3 regions of the Paenibacillus ihbetae genome follow, and region 1 is predicted to be linked to each of the others. Evidence: riboswitches for the same ligand, from Rfam matches in the RefSeq annotation. Region 1 holds a riboswitch; each other region holds the start of a gene.
What was found. A riboswitch is a leader RNA that binds a small molecule or an ion and turns the genes downstream of it on or off. The one in region 1 is predicted to bind ZMP and ZTP.
Positions count from the first base shown of each region.

Region 1 (4,966 bases):
TGATCAACGGCCCTTTGTTTAACAAGGATCAGGATCATATGGTTCTGGAAACGAATGCCGGCGCCCGTTATATCGTGCAATCCCATGTGCTGCCCGAAATTGGAGGCAAAATTGTGACGGCTACGCCAATCAGCCTGCTGACTAAGGGGCTTCAGCCTTTGAAAACGAAGAGCTACATTCTGGTTGTGTTCATGCTGCTGATTATATCCATTCCATACAGTATTCTAATGATGAACTTATTAAAGCCGCTGTCCAAGCTCATGACCTTCATGAAACAATTAAAGACCGGAAACTTGAATGTGCTGCATTCAAAGGTCCGACTGGAAGGCTATGCGGAAATCGAAATGATCTCGAACGAATTCAATACGATGCTCCAGCGGATCAATGGTTTAACGAATCAGCTGGTTCAATCCGATACCCAACTGTATCAATCCGAGCTGGAGAAACAGCGGTTGCAGTACGCCTTTCTTCAGAGCCAGATCAATCCGCATTTTCTAAGCAATACGCTGGATACGATGAAAGGGATCGCCATTTCGCAGGGCAGCAGAGAAACGTATGAGATGGCGGGTGCCTTAAGCCGGATGCTCCGGTACAGCATCAAGGGAGGGGATGAGGTCAGTCTCGGGGAAGAGCTTCAAATCGTAAACGCGTATATCACCATCTATCAGATAAGGTTCTCCGGCCGCTTTACGTATGGACTGGTCTGCCCAGAGGAGTTTTTGCCCCTCCTCATACCCAAGATGATCATCCAGCCGATCGTGGAAAATGCGCTCACGCACGGTCTTGAAACCTTGGGTGAAGGCGGGGCAGTACATATCCATGTGCACACCAACGATAATGGGGATCTTGTTGTCATGGTAAAAGATAATGGGATTGGAATGTCATCTGAGCGGCTGGAGCAGCTTAACCATCTTCTCCATACTGAGGGCAAGGACTCGATATTGAACGGACATATCGGGGTGGCTAACGTTCATCACCGCATCCAATTCAAATACGGCAGCGCTTATGGATTAAGACTTAAGAGTGAAACGGGAAAAGGAACCGAGGTAACCCTCATCTTTCCTTGCATTCTTCCCAATGGTACGTCCGCAAATAAATAGGAGCCATGTACATGGCCCCTTCACAATCGGCATGCCTTTAATGCTCAGGCAGCCAAAGCGCATCTTGTCAACCGAAATGCTTACGCCATCACCTGCGGCTTTGGATCCAGCAGGCCCAGCATCTGAAGCCCGTGCCGGATGCCGTCCTCGCTTACGTCCTTGGTAACATGCCGGGCCGCGCGCTTGACGATGTCAGGCGCGTTCCCCATGGCTACGCCATGGCCGACATACGACAGCATCTCCAGATCATTCAAATAATCGCCAAAGGCGATGGTATCGGCAATCTCCATGCCCAGCGCCTGGATAAACTGCCGGATGCCTTCGGCTTTGGAGCCGCCGGCCGGAAGCACATCCGTGCCGTACGGACCCCAGCGGACTAGATCGAGTCTTCCTTCAAATCCGGACCGATAGGCCCCCTCTTCCTCCTCGGTACAAAACACAATAGCCTGGTAAATATCCCGCCCGAGATAATATTCGGGATCGTATTCCGGAATGGTCAGCTTCAGCTCGCCCCAGCTGGAATCGATGAACTTGTGGTGAGTCACGTTCATTTTCATCGCATCGCTTCCCGCATAAATGATCGGATGATCCAGCTGCACCGCCAGCTCGGTGAGCTGCTGCAACTGCTCCGGAGGCAGCGGGTTCCCGTATATCGGCTTGCCCTCGTGAACGACGTATTGCCCGTTCAGGGACACATAGGAATCAATGCCGAGCAGCTCGCGGATGTCCTGGAAATGATAGGGAGCGCGACCAGTCGCGATCGCGACTTCATGCCCGTTGTCTTTTAATTGCTGAATGGATTCCAGTGTCGACTCCGGGACTCGCTTGTCATGATCGAGCAGCGTTCCGTCGATGTCAAAGAAGATCAATTTTTTATTCATTAGCCCTCGCTCCTCTTTTCATTAGCTGATGGGTGTATTGTAAATGATGAAAAGCATTTCAGAGCAAGCAACAATTTATATCCTGTGATTGTCCAACCGTGCGAATCCTTTGGTTTTTAACCGTATCTTGGTGACCCAAACCTCGTGAAAGACAGTCCGTACAAGGGCTTACAAGCCCATAGCCGGAAAGGGAAGTCTTCCTCTCTGCCTCCAATTCTATTATAAAAACCGAGCCTTCAAAAGGACCCGGTTCATTTGCATTGCATTATCCATGTTTAGGACTTCAGTGTTCTTTCGGCCGCCTCAACCGTATGCTTCAGCAGCGTGGCAATTGTTACCGGCCCGACGCCTGCCGGAACCGGCGTGATCGCGGACGCGCGCTCCGCACAAGCCTCATAATCGACATCTCCGATATTGCCTTCGTTATAGCCGGCGTCAAGCACCACAGCGCCCGGCTTGATCCACTCGCCTTGAATGAACTTGGGCTTGCCGACCGCAGCAACGACAATATCACCTTGCGCGACGATGTCGCCTAGATGGTTCGTTTTGGAGTGGCAGATCGTCACTGTAGCGTTGCGGTTTAGCAGCATCATCGAGACCGGCTTGCCGAGGATCGGGCTCCGGCCGATAACCACGGCATGCTTGCCTTCGATTGGAAGCTTGTAATAATCCATAATCGCGATAATCGCTGCCGGGGTGCAGGACGGATAGTCCGCGAACCCGAACGCATTTTGCGAAAAGCCGAGCGTGGTCACGCCGTCCACATCCTTTTCGATCGCGATCGCATCGAATGCCGCTCTTTCATCAATATGATGCGGAACCGGATGCTGGAGCAGAATGCCGTGCACCGCGGAATCCTCATTCAGCTCGCGAATGGCCGCAATGAGCTCCTCGGTCGTCGTCGACGCCTTCAGCTCGATTTTCCGGGATTCGATTCCCAGTCGCCGGCACGCATTGCCCTTCATTCGCACATAGGTTGCCGAGGCCGGATCATCCCCGACGAGGATCGTCGCCAAGCAAGGAGTAACTCCCTTGGCTTTGAGCTGCTCGACCTTAACGGCCAGCTTGGCCTTAAGATCATCCGATACCGCTTTTCCATCCAAAATCAACGTTTCTGTACTCATGTTCAACCCGCTCCTTCGCCATTGTTAGTCAATAAAACATAAAGAGGCAAGGCGACATGATCGTCTCCTTACCTCTTGCCCAGGCGTACGGCATATGAAACTATGCGCTCCCTCTTGGTACCCCAAGCTACGCCAGTAACGCACAGTCAACGTACTACTACTATACCATGAGCGAGCGGGAGTACGCCATAGCTTCGAATGGAAAGAGTTATTCGTAATTCTTTTGATTAAAATGGAAAGTTGTCTATCGTCCAAGCATAGAATGTCCTCGTAGATGATTTTTTTTCGTCAGGAGGCCCGCATGAAAATTCCGGCTTTATTCAAATGGCTGCCGTTCTTTCTTCCGCTGCTCTTTCTGTTCCCGGCTCTCATGACGATGCCTAGGAGCGGGCTCGCCCTGCTGGGCAGTACCGAAGTGCAGCAGCTCAAAACCGTATTCATCGGCATTTTCCTTGAGGCCCTGCCGTTCGTGCTGCTCGGGGTGTTGATTTCTTCGCTGCTGCAAATCTTTGTCAAGGAAGAATGGGTTCGCCGACTAATGCCGAAGCATCCGGTGCCCGGCGTCTTGTTCGCCTCCCTGCTCGGGATGATCCTTCCGGTCTGCGAATGCGGCATGATTCCTGTCGTGCGCCGGCTCATGTTAAAAGGCATGCCGGCTTATGTCGGGATCACCTTTCTTCTTAGCGGCCCGATCCTGAATCCGGTGGTGCTTGCCGCGACGATGATGGCATTCCGTTCGCATCCCGAGATCACGATCGGACGAATGGGACTGGCCTTCATGATTGCCGTCACGATTGGGTTGCTCGTATTTGCTTTCGTGAAGAATAACCCGCTTAAGCGCTCCTTCCAAGATTTCACGGCCGGGTCCGAAGCCGCCGGAAGCCGGCCATCCCACGCACACAGCAAAACTTGGCGTAGCCTTTTTGTTCATGCCGGCGACGAAATGGTGGATATGGGCAAATATTTGGTGCTCGGAGCCTTCGTTACGGCCTGCATTCAAGCGTTTATTCCGCGGGAGGAGCTGCTTTCGCTTGCGAACGGTCCGCTGTCCTCCTATCTGTTCATGATGGGACTGGCATTTGTCCTCTCGCTCTGCTCAACGTCGGATGCATTCGTCGCGTCGGCTTTTACGCATACCTTTACCGTGGGCCCTCTCGTGTCCTTTCTCGTGCTTGGCCCGATGCTCGATTTCAAAACGCTGCTCATGCTATCCGCCGCATTTAAGACGAAATTCGTCATCGGACTAAGCATTGTCATCGTCATGCTCGTATTTGTCGGTTCCCTGATCGTGAATATTTTCCTTGGCGGATAATCCTTGAACAAAAAGGAGGCGAGCCCTTGCCATGAACCGTTCATCGGCGGTCACGCGGGTCCATTATGCCATGCGTGCGCTGCTATTGGCTGCTCTTGCTATTTATATCATGCACTTGAATGAATCGAATCTGCTTGAATACTACCTGGCTCCGCAGATGCAGAAACTTCTGCTGCTCTGTCCGGTTCCGCTTCTGTTCATCGCCTTCGGCATGGTATACCATGCCGTCATGGGCGACGCCGGCGACGTATGCGATTGCGAGCACCCTCATCCCCGGGGCGTGGTCCGAAATATGACGGTATATGGTTTGTTCGCCCTGCCTTTGTTCTTCGGTCTGCTGGTGCCCGATCAGCCTCTCGCGAGCAGCATGGCTGCCAAGAAGGGCATGGTGTACACCTATCCGAATCCGGATGTCCGGACCGGCTCCGGTTCGGAAGACGTACCCGAAGATACCGGTACCGCTGATGGCGTCGGCAAACCCAACCCCGCCGGTAATGAAAATGCTCCTGTCGATCTCTTCGCACCCAAGGATAAGTATAGCGTCGAATT
Region 1 covers NZ_CP016809.1:5,884,616-5,889,581, reverse strand. Annotated here, with positions in the region: gene BBD41_RS26460 (cache domain-containing sensor histidine kinase) at 1-1,100, shown strand, start outside; gene BBD41_RS26455 (Cof-type HAD-IIB family hydrolase) at 1,181-1,981, opposite strand; gene BBD41_RS26450 (bifunctional 5,10-methylenetetrahydrofolate dehydrogenase/5,10-methenyltetrahydrofolate cyclohydrolase) at 2,257-3,105, opposite strand; ZMP/ZTP riboswitch at 3,176-3,255, opposite strand; gene BBD41_RS26445 (permease) at 3,407-4,417, shown strand; gene BBD41_RS26440 (TIGR03943 family putative permease subunit) at 4,449-4,966, shown strand, end outside.

Region 2 (4,966 bases), 260 kb from region 1:
CCCTTGAGTCAGCCGAATCCGAGGTTGCCCGGGATTACGCGCTTGCCCGGGGAGTTCCGGAAGCAGATATTATGATCGAAACGGCATCCAAGATTACGGAAGAGAATTTGTCCTATGCCCAGGCGGCAGGTGAACGTGAAGGATTATCCACGTATTTGATCGTCAGCGACCCGCTTCATATGAAGCGAGCGATGACGATGGCAGAGGATTATGGAATGATAGCATATCCGTCACCGACGGATCGGAGCGCATACCGAACCCTCCGAAGTAAGATTCCTTTTCTTCTTAGGGAAATGTTTTATTACACGGGTTATGTAGTGCTGTCACCTTTTCGCTGATTAATCACAATACGGGCAGCTGAATCGTAAAGCTGGTCCCCCGTTCCGGAGAGCTCTTCACATCAATCGATCCGCCGTGATTATGGACGATGTTTTTCGTGATCATATACCCGAGCCCGGTTCCGCTGTCCTTCGTTGTATAGAAGGGTTGTCCCAATGACTTGATCTGCTCCGGCGTCATGCCAATGCCATCATCCTGGACGATGATGCGGACATCGCTGTCACTTTGGTGGATGGAGAGTGTAATCGTTCCTCCTTGATCCATCGCCTCCATGGCGTTCTTCAGCAGATTGATGAATACCTGCTTCAGTTGATTCGTTTCCCCGTGAACGTACACGGGCTCGGCCGGGTAACGCGGGATGATCTCGATATTGTTCATCGCGGCCTGGACCTTCATCAGGGTAACGATTTGTTCGATGATGTCGAGCACGTCAAGCGGCTTGCTGACATGGGCGATTTCAGGCTTGGACAGCACCAGCAGCTCATTGACGATCAGCTCAATCCGTTTGAGCTCCGATTCGATGATATCAAAATAAAGCTTATTGCTCTTCTCCGAAGTACGAAGAAGCTTGATAAACCCGTTAATCGACGTTAGCGGATTACGGATCTCATGTGCGATGCCAGCAGCCAATTGTCCTGCCGTCGTCAGCTTCTCGGACTGCATGATGCGATCCTCCTCCATTTTCTGCTCGGTTATATCTTTGAATATACTAAGCGCCGCCTTCTCTCCTTGATAGGTCGTGATGAGCGTGAAACCGGAGACGATTTTCTGTTGTCCGTCGAAACAATTGATCAGGTATGTAACAGGCCCGATTTCCCGATATTTCGCGTAACGCGTCCTTCGCCTTGCAAGCTTATGATGCGAGGAAGGATCTACGACGACATCGGTTGAAATTCCGATCACGTCAGCGGCATCCGAGGCATGAAGCAGCCGCAGCGTAGCCTGATTAACGTACTGGACAATTCCGTTCTTTGTAATGAACGCGGATAGCGGGAGCTCCTCCAGCAGTTCCAGGAAGCCATCCTCCCTCTCAGACAGTTTCATTTCCTTCTGTACAAGCTGTTCCTCCAGCTCGTAAACAGGTGTCAGATCCTCAAATTGGACCAAGCAATGGCGGATCGGCGCTGGCGCTTCAGCGGACGCCGAGAAGTGAAGCTTCAAGTGCAGATTCCGTCCCTCAGGATGTTCGTATTTCACATCAACGTGGAGTGCCGTCATCGGGGAAGGCTCCAATCGACCATCTGCTGCCTTTTGCCTGATCACTTCCAGAATTCCTCCGTCGTTTAACGCTCTGAACGTTCCATCCATTACTTCTTGTTTGGAACAGCCTAATAACTCGCACAAAGCTGCATTGACTTGAAGCACTTCTCCTTCCATTGAAACGATCGCCATTCCCATGATAGCGTGTTCAAAAGCAAAATCCTGATAAGGGACAGAATAGGGGAGCACAGCAAGTCTCCTTTCTATTGACTGTATGGTTTGATTACCCCCTATTATATGTTCAGGATGCGCTTTCATCAACGACAGGAGCGAATAGAATAGGAGAGTCGGTCCATGAACGGATAGACAATGGGGCTCTCCTGTAATCACCGGGGCCGCCATATTGCATTCATGCTCAATATTCAGTATGATTTAGCTGACAATGCATAGGTCGATGTGTGACTGGCGCGACATGGGGAACCATGAGGGAGCACATGGATGACGACAGCCGTACGCCTGGGCAGAGGTAAGGGAAGTTTATTTTCCTTTACCTCTTTTTTAATATTTTTATCTTGAAAAGGGGAATGGACAACGATGTATAAAACGAAAAAAATGCTGCTGCTGGGATCCGGGGAACTCGGAAAGGAAGTCATTATCGAAGCGCAGCGATTAGGCGTGGAAACCGTGGCGGTTGACCGATATGCCGACGCGCCTGCTATGCACGTCGCACATCGCAATTACGTAATCGACATGCTCGACGGCGCCAAGCTCCGGGAGGTCATTGAGCGGGAACAGCCAGATCTGATCGTTCCCGAGATCGAGGCCCTGGCCACATCCGAGCTGGTAAAGCTGGAGGAGGAAGGCTTCCGCGTCATCCCTACCGCAAGAGCGGCCAAGCTGACGATGGACCGGGAGGGCATCCGCAGGCTTGCCTCGGAGAAACTCGGATTGCCGACGGCCAGATATCGCTTCGCGGACAACTATGAACAATTCGAGGTTGCGGTAAGGGATATGGGCTTTCCGTGCGTCATTAAGCCGCTTATGAGCTCTTCGGGAAAAGGCCAGAGCGTGTGCCGATCGGAGAGCGACATCCAAGCATGCTGGAATATCGCAATGGAAGGGGGGCGCGTACAGAACGGCCGGGTGATCATTGAGGAGTTCATCACCTTCCAATCGGAAATCACGCTGCTAACGGTTCGTTCGGTGAGCGGGACGAGCTTCTGTCCGCCGATCGGACATGTGCAGGAAAGCGGTGACTATATCGAATCCTGGCAGCCTCATCCGATATCCGAGCTGCAGATGAAGGAAGCCGAGCGCATCGCAAGGGCCATTACCGATGAATTGGGCGGCTTCGGCTTGTTCGGCGTCGAGCTGTTTCTGACCGAGGACCAAGTGTATTTCAGTGAGGTATCGCCGCGCCCGCACGATACCGGATTGGTTACGCTGGTCACGCAAAATCTCTCCGAATTTGCGCTTCATGTCCGGGCTATCCTTGGTTACCCGATCCCGGAAATCGAGCTGATGACCCCGGGTGCCAGCCGGCCACTGAAAGCACCGGTGGAGCTGGATAATTATGTGATAACGGGTGCCGAGCAGGCGCTCTCGGTTCCGAACACCCAGCTTCGTCTATTCGGCAAACCTGTTACTAAGGCCGGCAGAAGAGTGGCGGTGGCCTTGTCGACCGCAGGTGAGGTGGAAGAAGCGCGATCCCGTGCCAAGCAGGCATTGGACAAGCTTGCGGTGGAAGAAGGATAACGGCAGCGATAACCGAGTTCGGGAGTGCGTCTTGTTCGCTTAACCTTGGTATCAATGGCTCTTGAAGAATAGAATAGGGTTCTTAGCGAGAGGTCAGCCGGTTTGCATCCGGCTGGCCTTTTTTTCATAAGAGAATAACGATAGATCCATATGTCCTACATGCGATCTGACGATCGGCTACGCATCCCATGGAAATTATTTAGATTTTGAACATAAACCTGCATCACATTTGCCGTTGTTCATGATAAGATACACAAGAAAACGGCATTCGTGCTGCGGACGGACCAATCGCCGCTGGAGTGATCTAACATGCAGTCCGAAACCATACATATTAGAAACAAGATGTTGAATGACGACTATCACATCATAGGAGATGCGCGCAATGAAAGATATGACACAAGGCAGTCCGATTAAACTGATCATCATGTTCACGATCCCGCTGTTAATCGGCAATCTGTTTCAGCAATTCTACAACATGGCCGATACGCTCATTGTCGGGCGCACGATCGGCGTGAACGCACTGGCGGCTGTCGGATCGACCGGAAGCATTATGTTTTTTATTATCGGATTTGCGCAAGGCTTGACGGCCGGCCTTTCCATCATAACTGCCCAGAGGTTCGGGGCTAAGGATATCGCAGGCGTGCGTAAAAGCGTCGGTACGAGCTTTTGGATCAGTATCGTTTTTACCATCGTCCTGACCATCCTTAGTGTCGTGTTTACGAAGCCGGCCCTCGTCATGATGAATACGCCGGTTGAAATATTGGATGATGCTTATTCGTATCTGATCGTAATCAATGCAGGTGTCGGTGCGGCAGTGCTATTCAACCTGCTGGCCAACCTGCTTCGGGCGCTTGGGGACAGCCGGACTCCGTTATTATTTCTGGTGATCGCCAGCATTTTGAATATTTTGCTGGATCTAGTGTTTATTCTTGTCTTTAAGATGGGCGTAGCCGGGGCAGGGCTTGCTACCGTCATCTCGCAGCTGTTCTCCTGCCTGCTCTGCCTGATCTATATCCATAAAAAGGTTCCGCTGCTGCAGTTCAAAACGGCCGACTGGTCGATCGATTGGGCGTTTATCGGTCAGCATATGCGGGTGGGATTCCCGATGGGCTTCCAGGCCTCGATCATCGCGATCGGCGCGATTATTCTTCAAATTACGCTGAACGGGCTCGGTGCAATGGCGGTTGCGGCTTACACAGCGGCCCAGAAAATCGACATGCTCGCAACCCAGCCGATGAACTCCTTCGGCGTTACGATGGCAACCTTTGCGGCGCAAAATTTCGGGGCAAACCGGATCGACCGGATTCGGCTCGGCGTCAAGCAATGCATTTTGCTTTCGGGATCGTTCAGCATCCTGGTGGGGGCACTTGTTCTTTTTGCAGGCCCGTCCGCCGTCTCGTTGTTTGTCGGTCAGGGACAGGAGCAGCTGCTTGATCTCAGCGGGCAATACTTCTTAGCGAACGGAACAACCTACTTGCTCTTGTCGTTGCTGTTCATATACAGGTTTTCGCTGCAAGGACTGGGCCAGAGCTTCATCCCTACAGTCGCCGGCATTATGGAGCTGATCATGCGGGTCGTTGCCGCCATGTTCTTGTCGGCGCTGATCGGATTCCCCGGGGCATGTCTTGCCAATCCGCTGGCTTGGCTGGGTGCGCTTATTCCGCTTGGAACC
Region 2 covers NZ_CP016809.1:6,141,592-6,146,557, forward strand. Annotated here, with positions in the region: gene BBD41_RS27560 (YdcF family protein) at 1-338, shown strand, start outside; gene BBD41_RS27565 (ATP-binding protein) at 343-1,788, opposite strand; ZMP/ZTP riboswitch at 1,988-2,068, shown strand; gene purT (formate-dependent phosphoribosylglycinamide formyltransferase) at 2,134-3,294, shown strand; gene BBD41_RS27575 (MATE family efflux transporter) at 3,677-4,966, shown strand, end outside.
Region 2: linked by a shared signal. The riboswitch ahead of purT (formate-dependent phosphoribosylglycinamide formyltransferase) and the one ahead of BBD41_RS26450 (bifunctional 5,10-methylenetetrahydrofolate dehydrogenase/5,10-methenyltetrahydrofolate cyclohydrolase) in region 1 are both predicted to bind ZMP and ZTP.

Region 3 (4,966 bases), 2.2 Mb from region 1:
GCATGATCGGCGCCAAACAATTCCTTCGCCCGGTCGCGTGCGATATCCTCGACGATGTCCACACGCTCGCATCCGCCGTAGTAGCGTTTGCCAGGGTAGCCTTCCGCATATTTATTGGTGAGGACGGTGCCCATCGCTTCCATGACCGCTTCGCTGACAATGTTCTCCGATGCAATCAGCTCGATATTGCTGCGCTGGCGCTTCAGCTCCAGCTCCATCGCCTCAAGTACAGCAGGATCGTTCTTACGCAAATGTTCCATCATTATTTATATCCTCCTATGATCCAAAATCTTGCTTAAAATATTTTGTTTCCATATTACATAAGGCCAACGATCGAGCAGGGATGCGGGGCAAGTGCGTGAATTTTTTTCACAATCGCTGCTGCTCCCGGATTTTCTTCATCCTTGGAATGGGATCCAAGGCAGAATCGTTAACAAAGGCACACACGATCATGGAGTCGAAATCATTTCACTCTCCTGCCGGCATTTCCCTCTTCGTTAGTCCTACAAACAAGCAAACCAGATGTCGAGCCTCATTCCAAACGAATCAATTGCATGATCCGGAATCCGCATCCGGCACCTGACGATAAACGGCCCGCTCTCCGCCGATCAGCTTGGGCCGGGTATATGCGGCCGTAACCCGCGCCTCCCCGATGTACCGTTCGCTCGGCCTAAAAGGAACCGCGACGCTGCGAAGATGCATGCCGATCAGCGTCTCGCCGATGTCGATGCCCGCATGCGCCTGAATGGATTCCGCCAGGCAAGGCTGCTTCATGCTGCGGTAGGCGCTGGCTGCCATGGAGCCGCCGGCTCCCGGAATCGGCACAGCCGCCACTTCCGTCAAGTCAAGCCGCTCAAGCAGCTCGCGCTCGACGACCAGCGCTCGGTTCAGATGCTCGCAGCATTGGAAGGCCAGCGAGAATCCGTACTCCGCCTGAACCTCGGCAATGCCTTGAAGCAGCTGCTGCGCCGTCTCCAGCGCGCCGCCTGTTCCGATCCGCTTGCCTGCAACCTCGCTCGTGCTCACGCCGACGACCAGCACCTTGCCCGGTCCAAGCTTCGCCGTCTCGGCAAGCTCGCGGACGATGCGGGCGGTCTGCTCGTTTAAGGAAATGTTGGAAGCATCGCTCATGCCACAGTCCTCCCTTAATAGTCTCAACGTCGCTTCATGCCCTAAGTCCAGCGCCTTTCCGGAGAGAAACGTCCTATCCGTTCTTGAGGTAGCGTTCCTCGATCGCCTTGATCTTGTTGACGCGGCCGACATGACGCTCGCCGTGGCTAAACTCGGTTGTCAGCCAAGCATGGACGATTTCCGCGGCAAGGCCGGGGCCGACTACGCGTTCGCCGAGCGCGATCACATTGCTGTCGTTATGCTCGCGCGTTGCTTTGGCCGAGAACACATCATGCGTCAAGGCGCACCGGATTCCCGGCACCTTGTTCGCCGCAATGCTCATGCCGATGCCGGTCCCGCAGATCAGAATGCCGCGATCGGCTTCGCCGGACACGACCTTCTCGCATACCGGCAGCGCATAGTCCGGATAGTCGACGGAATCGGAGCAGCCGCAGCCGAGATCCTCCACCTCATGTCCAAGGCCGCGAATAACCTCCATGATTTCCTCTTTCAGGCGAATGCCCGCATGATCCGTGCCTAGTGCAATTTTCATCGATGAAACCCCCTCATATGTTCGCTTTCGCGTGATTAGCTTGTTTCATTATAACCCAAATATCCCGCAAAAGACGAAAAAAGAGCAGTCGGCGCACACGTAGTGCTCCAATGCTCTTTGCCCAGGCGACCGGCCGTATACTCCGGTGCTCCACCGTGGTTTCATCCACTTCGTCGCCAGTTACACCGGATCTATTGTTGTTTCCCCTACATCTTAAATCAATCGCCGAGGAAAGGCAAGCGGCTTTTTTTGCATCGCCTGCCTGCCGCGCCTTACCTTCCTATGTGTCCCGATGCTCAGGTCATCTGCTGTTCTCCCGCAGGTGCTTGGCGAATTCCCCGCAAAGCGATTATGCCAAACCGCCCGCATTCAGCTTGTCCAACAAACGAAACAATGCCGTCCGAATCTCGGCTGCGGTCGCTTCATACTCTTCCTTCGTGCCGCCGAACGGATCCGAGATATCAAAGCTCGGAATGCGCTGGCGAAGCTCGATCAGCCGTTCACGGTCCCTGTCGCTGACTTCTTGACCGAGGGATCGGGCCAGCTCAATCGATGCGTATAGACTGTCCTGCTCCTGCAGATCCGACAGTACCTTGCTGTCATCCTCAACATATTCCTTTAATGTATGCATTTTGTCAGCAGCGTGAGGAAACTGCCGAATGGCATATTGCTTATGCGATTGGGTCAGGGTCAGGACAAGATCGGCCCATTCCACGAGCTCCGAGGTGAGCGGCTTGGATACGAGCTCGTCCCGGATATCCTGATCCCGAAGCACGGATTCCGCATGATGGGATACCGGCATGCCTTCTATCGCCGATACGCCGGCGGATCGCACCTCCACCGGAATGCCCCGCTGCTTGGCCAGCTTGCGCAGCATCCCCTCGGCCATCGGACTGCGGCAGGTATTTCCGGTGCAGACAAACAGTATTTTTTTCACAGTCTTAAGGCTCCTCCCGTCAGTATTAGGTCCATACGGATATTGTATCAAATCCCATCACAAATTTCGCCAATTCGGTATTACTCGGAAAATGATTCCTTATAAGGTTGCGAGCCTTCCGATCAACAAGCCCCTGCATCCATCCCATATTCCATATCCGATTCGCCTTAACGGCCGTCCGTATTAAACAATAAACATCACGCCGAACACAACCAGAATAAGTCCTCCGAGCATCTCGCCGTACTCGCCCAGCTTGCTGCTGACCTGACGGCCCAGCATCAAACCGAGAATCGACATCAAGCCGCCGACAACGCCGAAGGTTACAACGATCAGCGTCACATCATGCACGAACATGCCAAGCGACAATCCGACCGAGAACGAATCAATGCTGACGCTAAGCGAGAACAACAGCATGCCCAGCAGCGCGGACGGATGGACGAGCCTGCCCTCGCCCCCGCGAAAGGCGTTGTGAATCATATGGCCCCCGAGCAGGACCAGCAGCCCGCCGGCGGCAAGCCCGGTAACCTGTCCCAGCAATAATCCGACATAACGGCCGGCAGACAGCCCCAGCAGGGGCATCAGCATATGAAACAGGCCGATCAGAAAGCTCATGCCCAGCATATGACGATAGCGCAGCCCGCCTCGCAAACCGACTCCGATGCCAAGCGAAAATGCATCTAGCCCAAGTGCAACCGCCATGAGCAGAATCGCCGCAAGCTGTCCCGATTGGACAGACGCCTCCAACATGCCCATTCCCCCAAGTCCCATGGTCTTGTACACCTTATGCGGACAAGGGATAAATGATGCCTAATCGGCCATCAAAAAAAGGCTGCGGTTAATGATCCACGTCGATCACACGATGCCCCGCCGCCTTCAGCAGCCGGTTCATCACCGCGGCGCCGAGGCCCTCTTCAGGACAGGCTTCCGCCAGAATGAAGGTGGCGCCGGCCTCGTCGAACCGGCGCAGGCCGGCGTACAGCCGGCGGGCCGCTTCCTCCGGCGCGGCCTGGCGGCCGAGCGGCACGGCCACGTCCGCGCGGTAGCGACCGATGTGCTCGTCGAACGACAGCACACCGGTCACCTCGCCGCGGCGGGCGGCGGCCTCAAGCTCGGCCGCGATGCGGGCCGCTACCGCGTCGGCGTCGCGGCCCTGCACCACGCACATCGCGCCCTTCGGCGCGTAGTGCGTGTACTTCATGCCCGGCGAGCGGGGCGCCGGGCTCTCCGCCTCCCCGGCGGCGCTTGTTAGCGCCGGGTCGAGGCGCACGCTTGCCGCTACCGCGGCAAGCTGCTCGGCCGTGACGCCGCCCGGGCGGAGCACCGTCACGGCACCGTCCTCGCCGGCTTGCACAACCGTCGACTCGACGCCGACCCCGGCAGGGCCGCCGTCAAGCACGCCGTCGATCGCGCCGGCCAAATCCTCCAGCACATGGCCCGCGAGCGTAGGGCTCGGCCGGCCGGAGCGGTTCGCGCTCGGCGCGGCCAGCGGGCATCCGGCTGCGCGGATCAGGGCGAGCGCAGCGGGGTGGTCGGGCATGCGAACCGCGACCGTGTCCAGCCCTGCCGTCACCCGGGGCGACACGGCACCCGGCTTCACAGGCAGCACCAGCGACAGCGGTCCCGGCCAGAACGCCTTCATCAGGGCACGCTCGGTATCGTTTATCCGAAGCGCCAGGTCATCCAGCTGAGACAAATCCGAAATATGCACGATCAGCGGGTTGTCCGACGGCCTTCCCTTCGCCGCAAATATGCGCTCAACCGCCTCCGTGCTGCCCGCATCGGCGCCTAGCCCGTAAACCGTTTCCGTCGGGAAGGCGACAAGCCCCCCGCCTGCCAGCACACGGCCCGCTTCATGCAAGGCCTGCTCCTCCTCCGGGGTGCGGCTTCCGGATTCCATCGATTCACTGTCGATACGCCACACCTTCGTCGGTCGGGACTGCGCATCGACATGCTCTCCGTGATGTTCCATTTGGCGGCTGTCCTCGCGGCCGCTTGCAGTATGTTCCATTTCCTATCCCAAGCTTTCTGTTTATGAAATATATTAACCATCATGCACGCGCTTTGTTGAAGCCCATCCGGGAACGGCTTTACAAGCTTGTCCAACGGCTTCCGTTTCCATTGCCTTGCCTGCCGGTATTGAAGACTTCGCACGCATCGATCGATCCGCAACGAAGCATTCATCCCGAATATAAAAATATCGTCACGTCTATCGAAGTCCTTCAAGAAGACAGACGCATACCGCAGCAGTTTGGCGCAATATCAAGCAGCAGATCCCCCAGAAGCTTACACGCTCCGATATTTAAAAAAAGCGCTTCGATTCTTTAGTCCGGGTCCCGGGTCACCACCCGGGCAGCCGGCCGTTCTAA
Region 3 covers NZ_CP016809.1:3,724,693-3,729,658, reverse strand. Annotated here, with positions in the region: gene BBD41_RS16495 (serine hydroxymethyltransferase) at 1-263, opposite strand, end outside; gene BBD41_RS16490 (TIGR01440 family protein) at 547-1,131, opposite strand; gene rpiB (ribose 5-phosphate isomerase B) at 1,205-1,663, opposite strand; ZMP/ZTP riboswitch at 1,776-1,857, opposite strand; gene BBD41_RS16480 (low molecular weight protein arginine phosphatase) at 2,013-2,600, opposite strand; gene BBD41_RS16475 (manganese efflux pump MntP) at 2,784-3,347, opposite strand; gene BBD41_RS16470 (L-threonylcarbamoyladenylate synthase) at 3,436-4,569, opposite strand.
Region 3: linked by a shared signal. The riboswitch ahead of rpiB (ribose 5-phosphate isomerase B) and the one ahead of BBD41_RS26450 (bifunctional 5,10-methylenetetrahydrofolate dehydrogenase/5,10-methenyltetrahydrofolate cyclohydrolase) in region 1 are both predicted to bind ZMP and ZTP.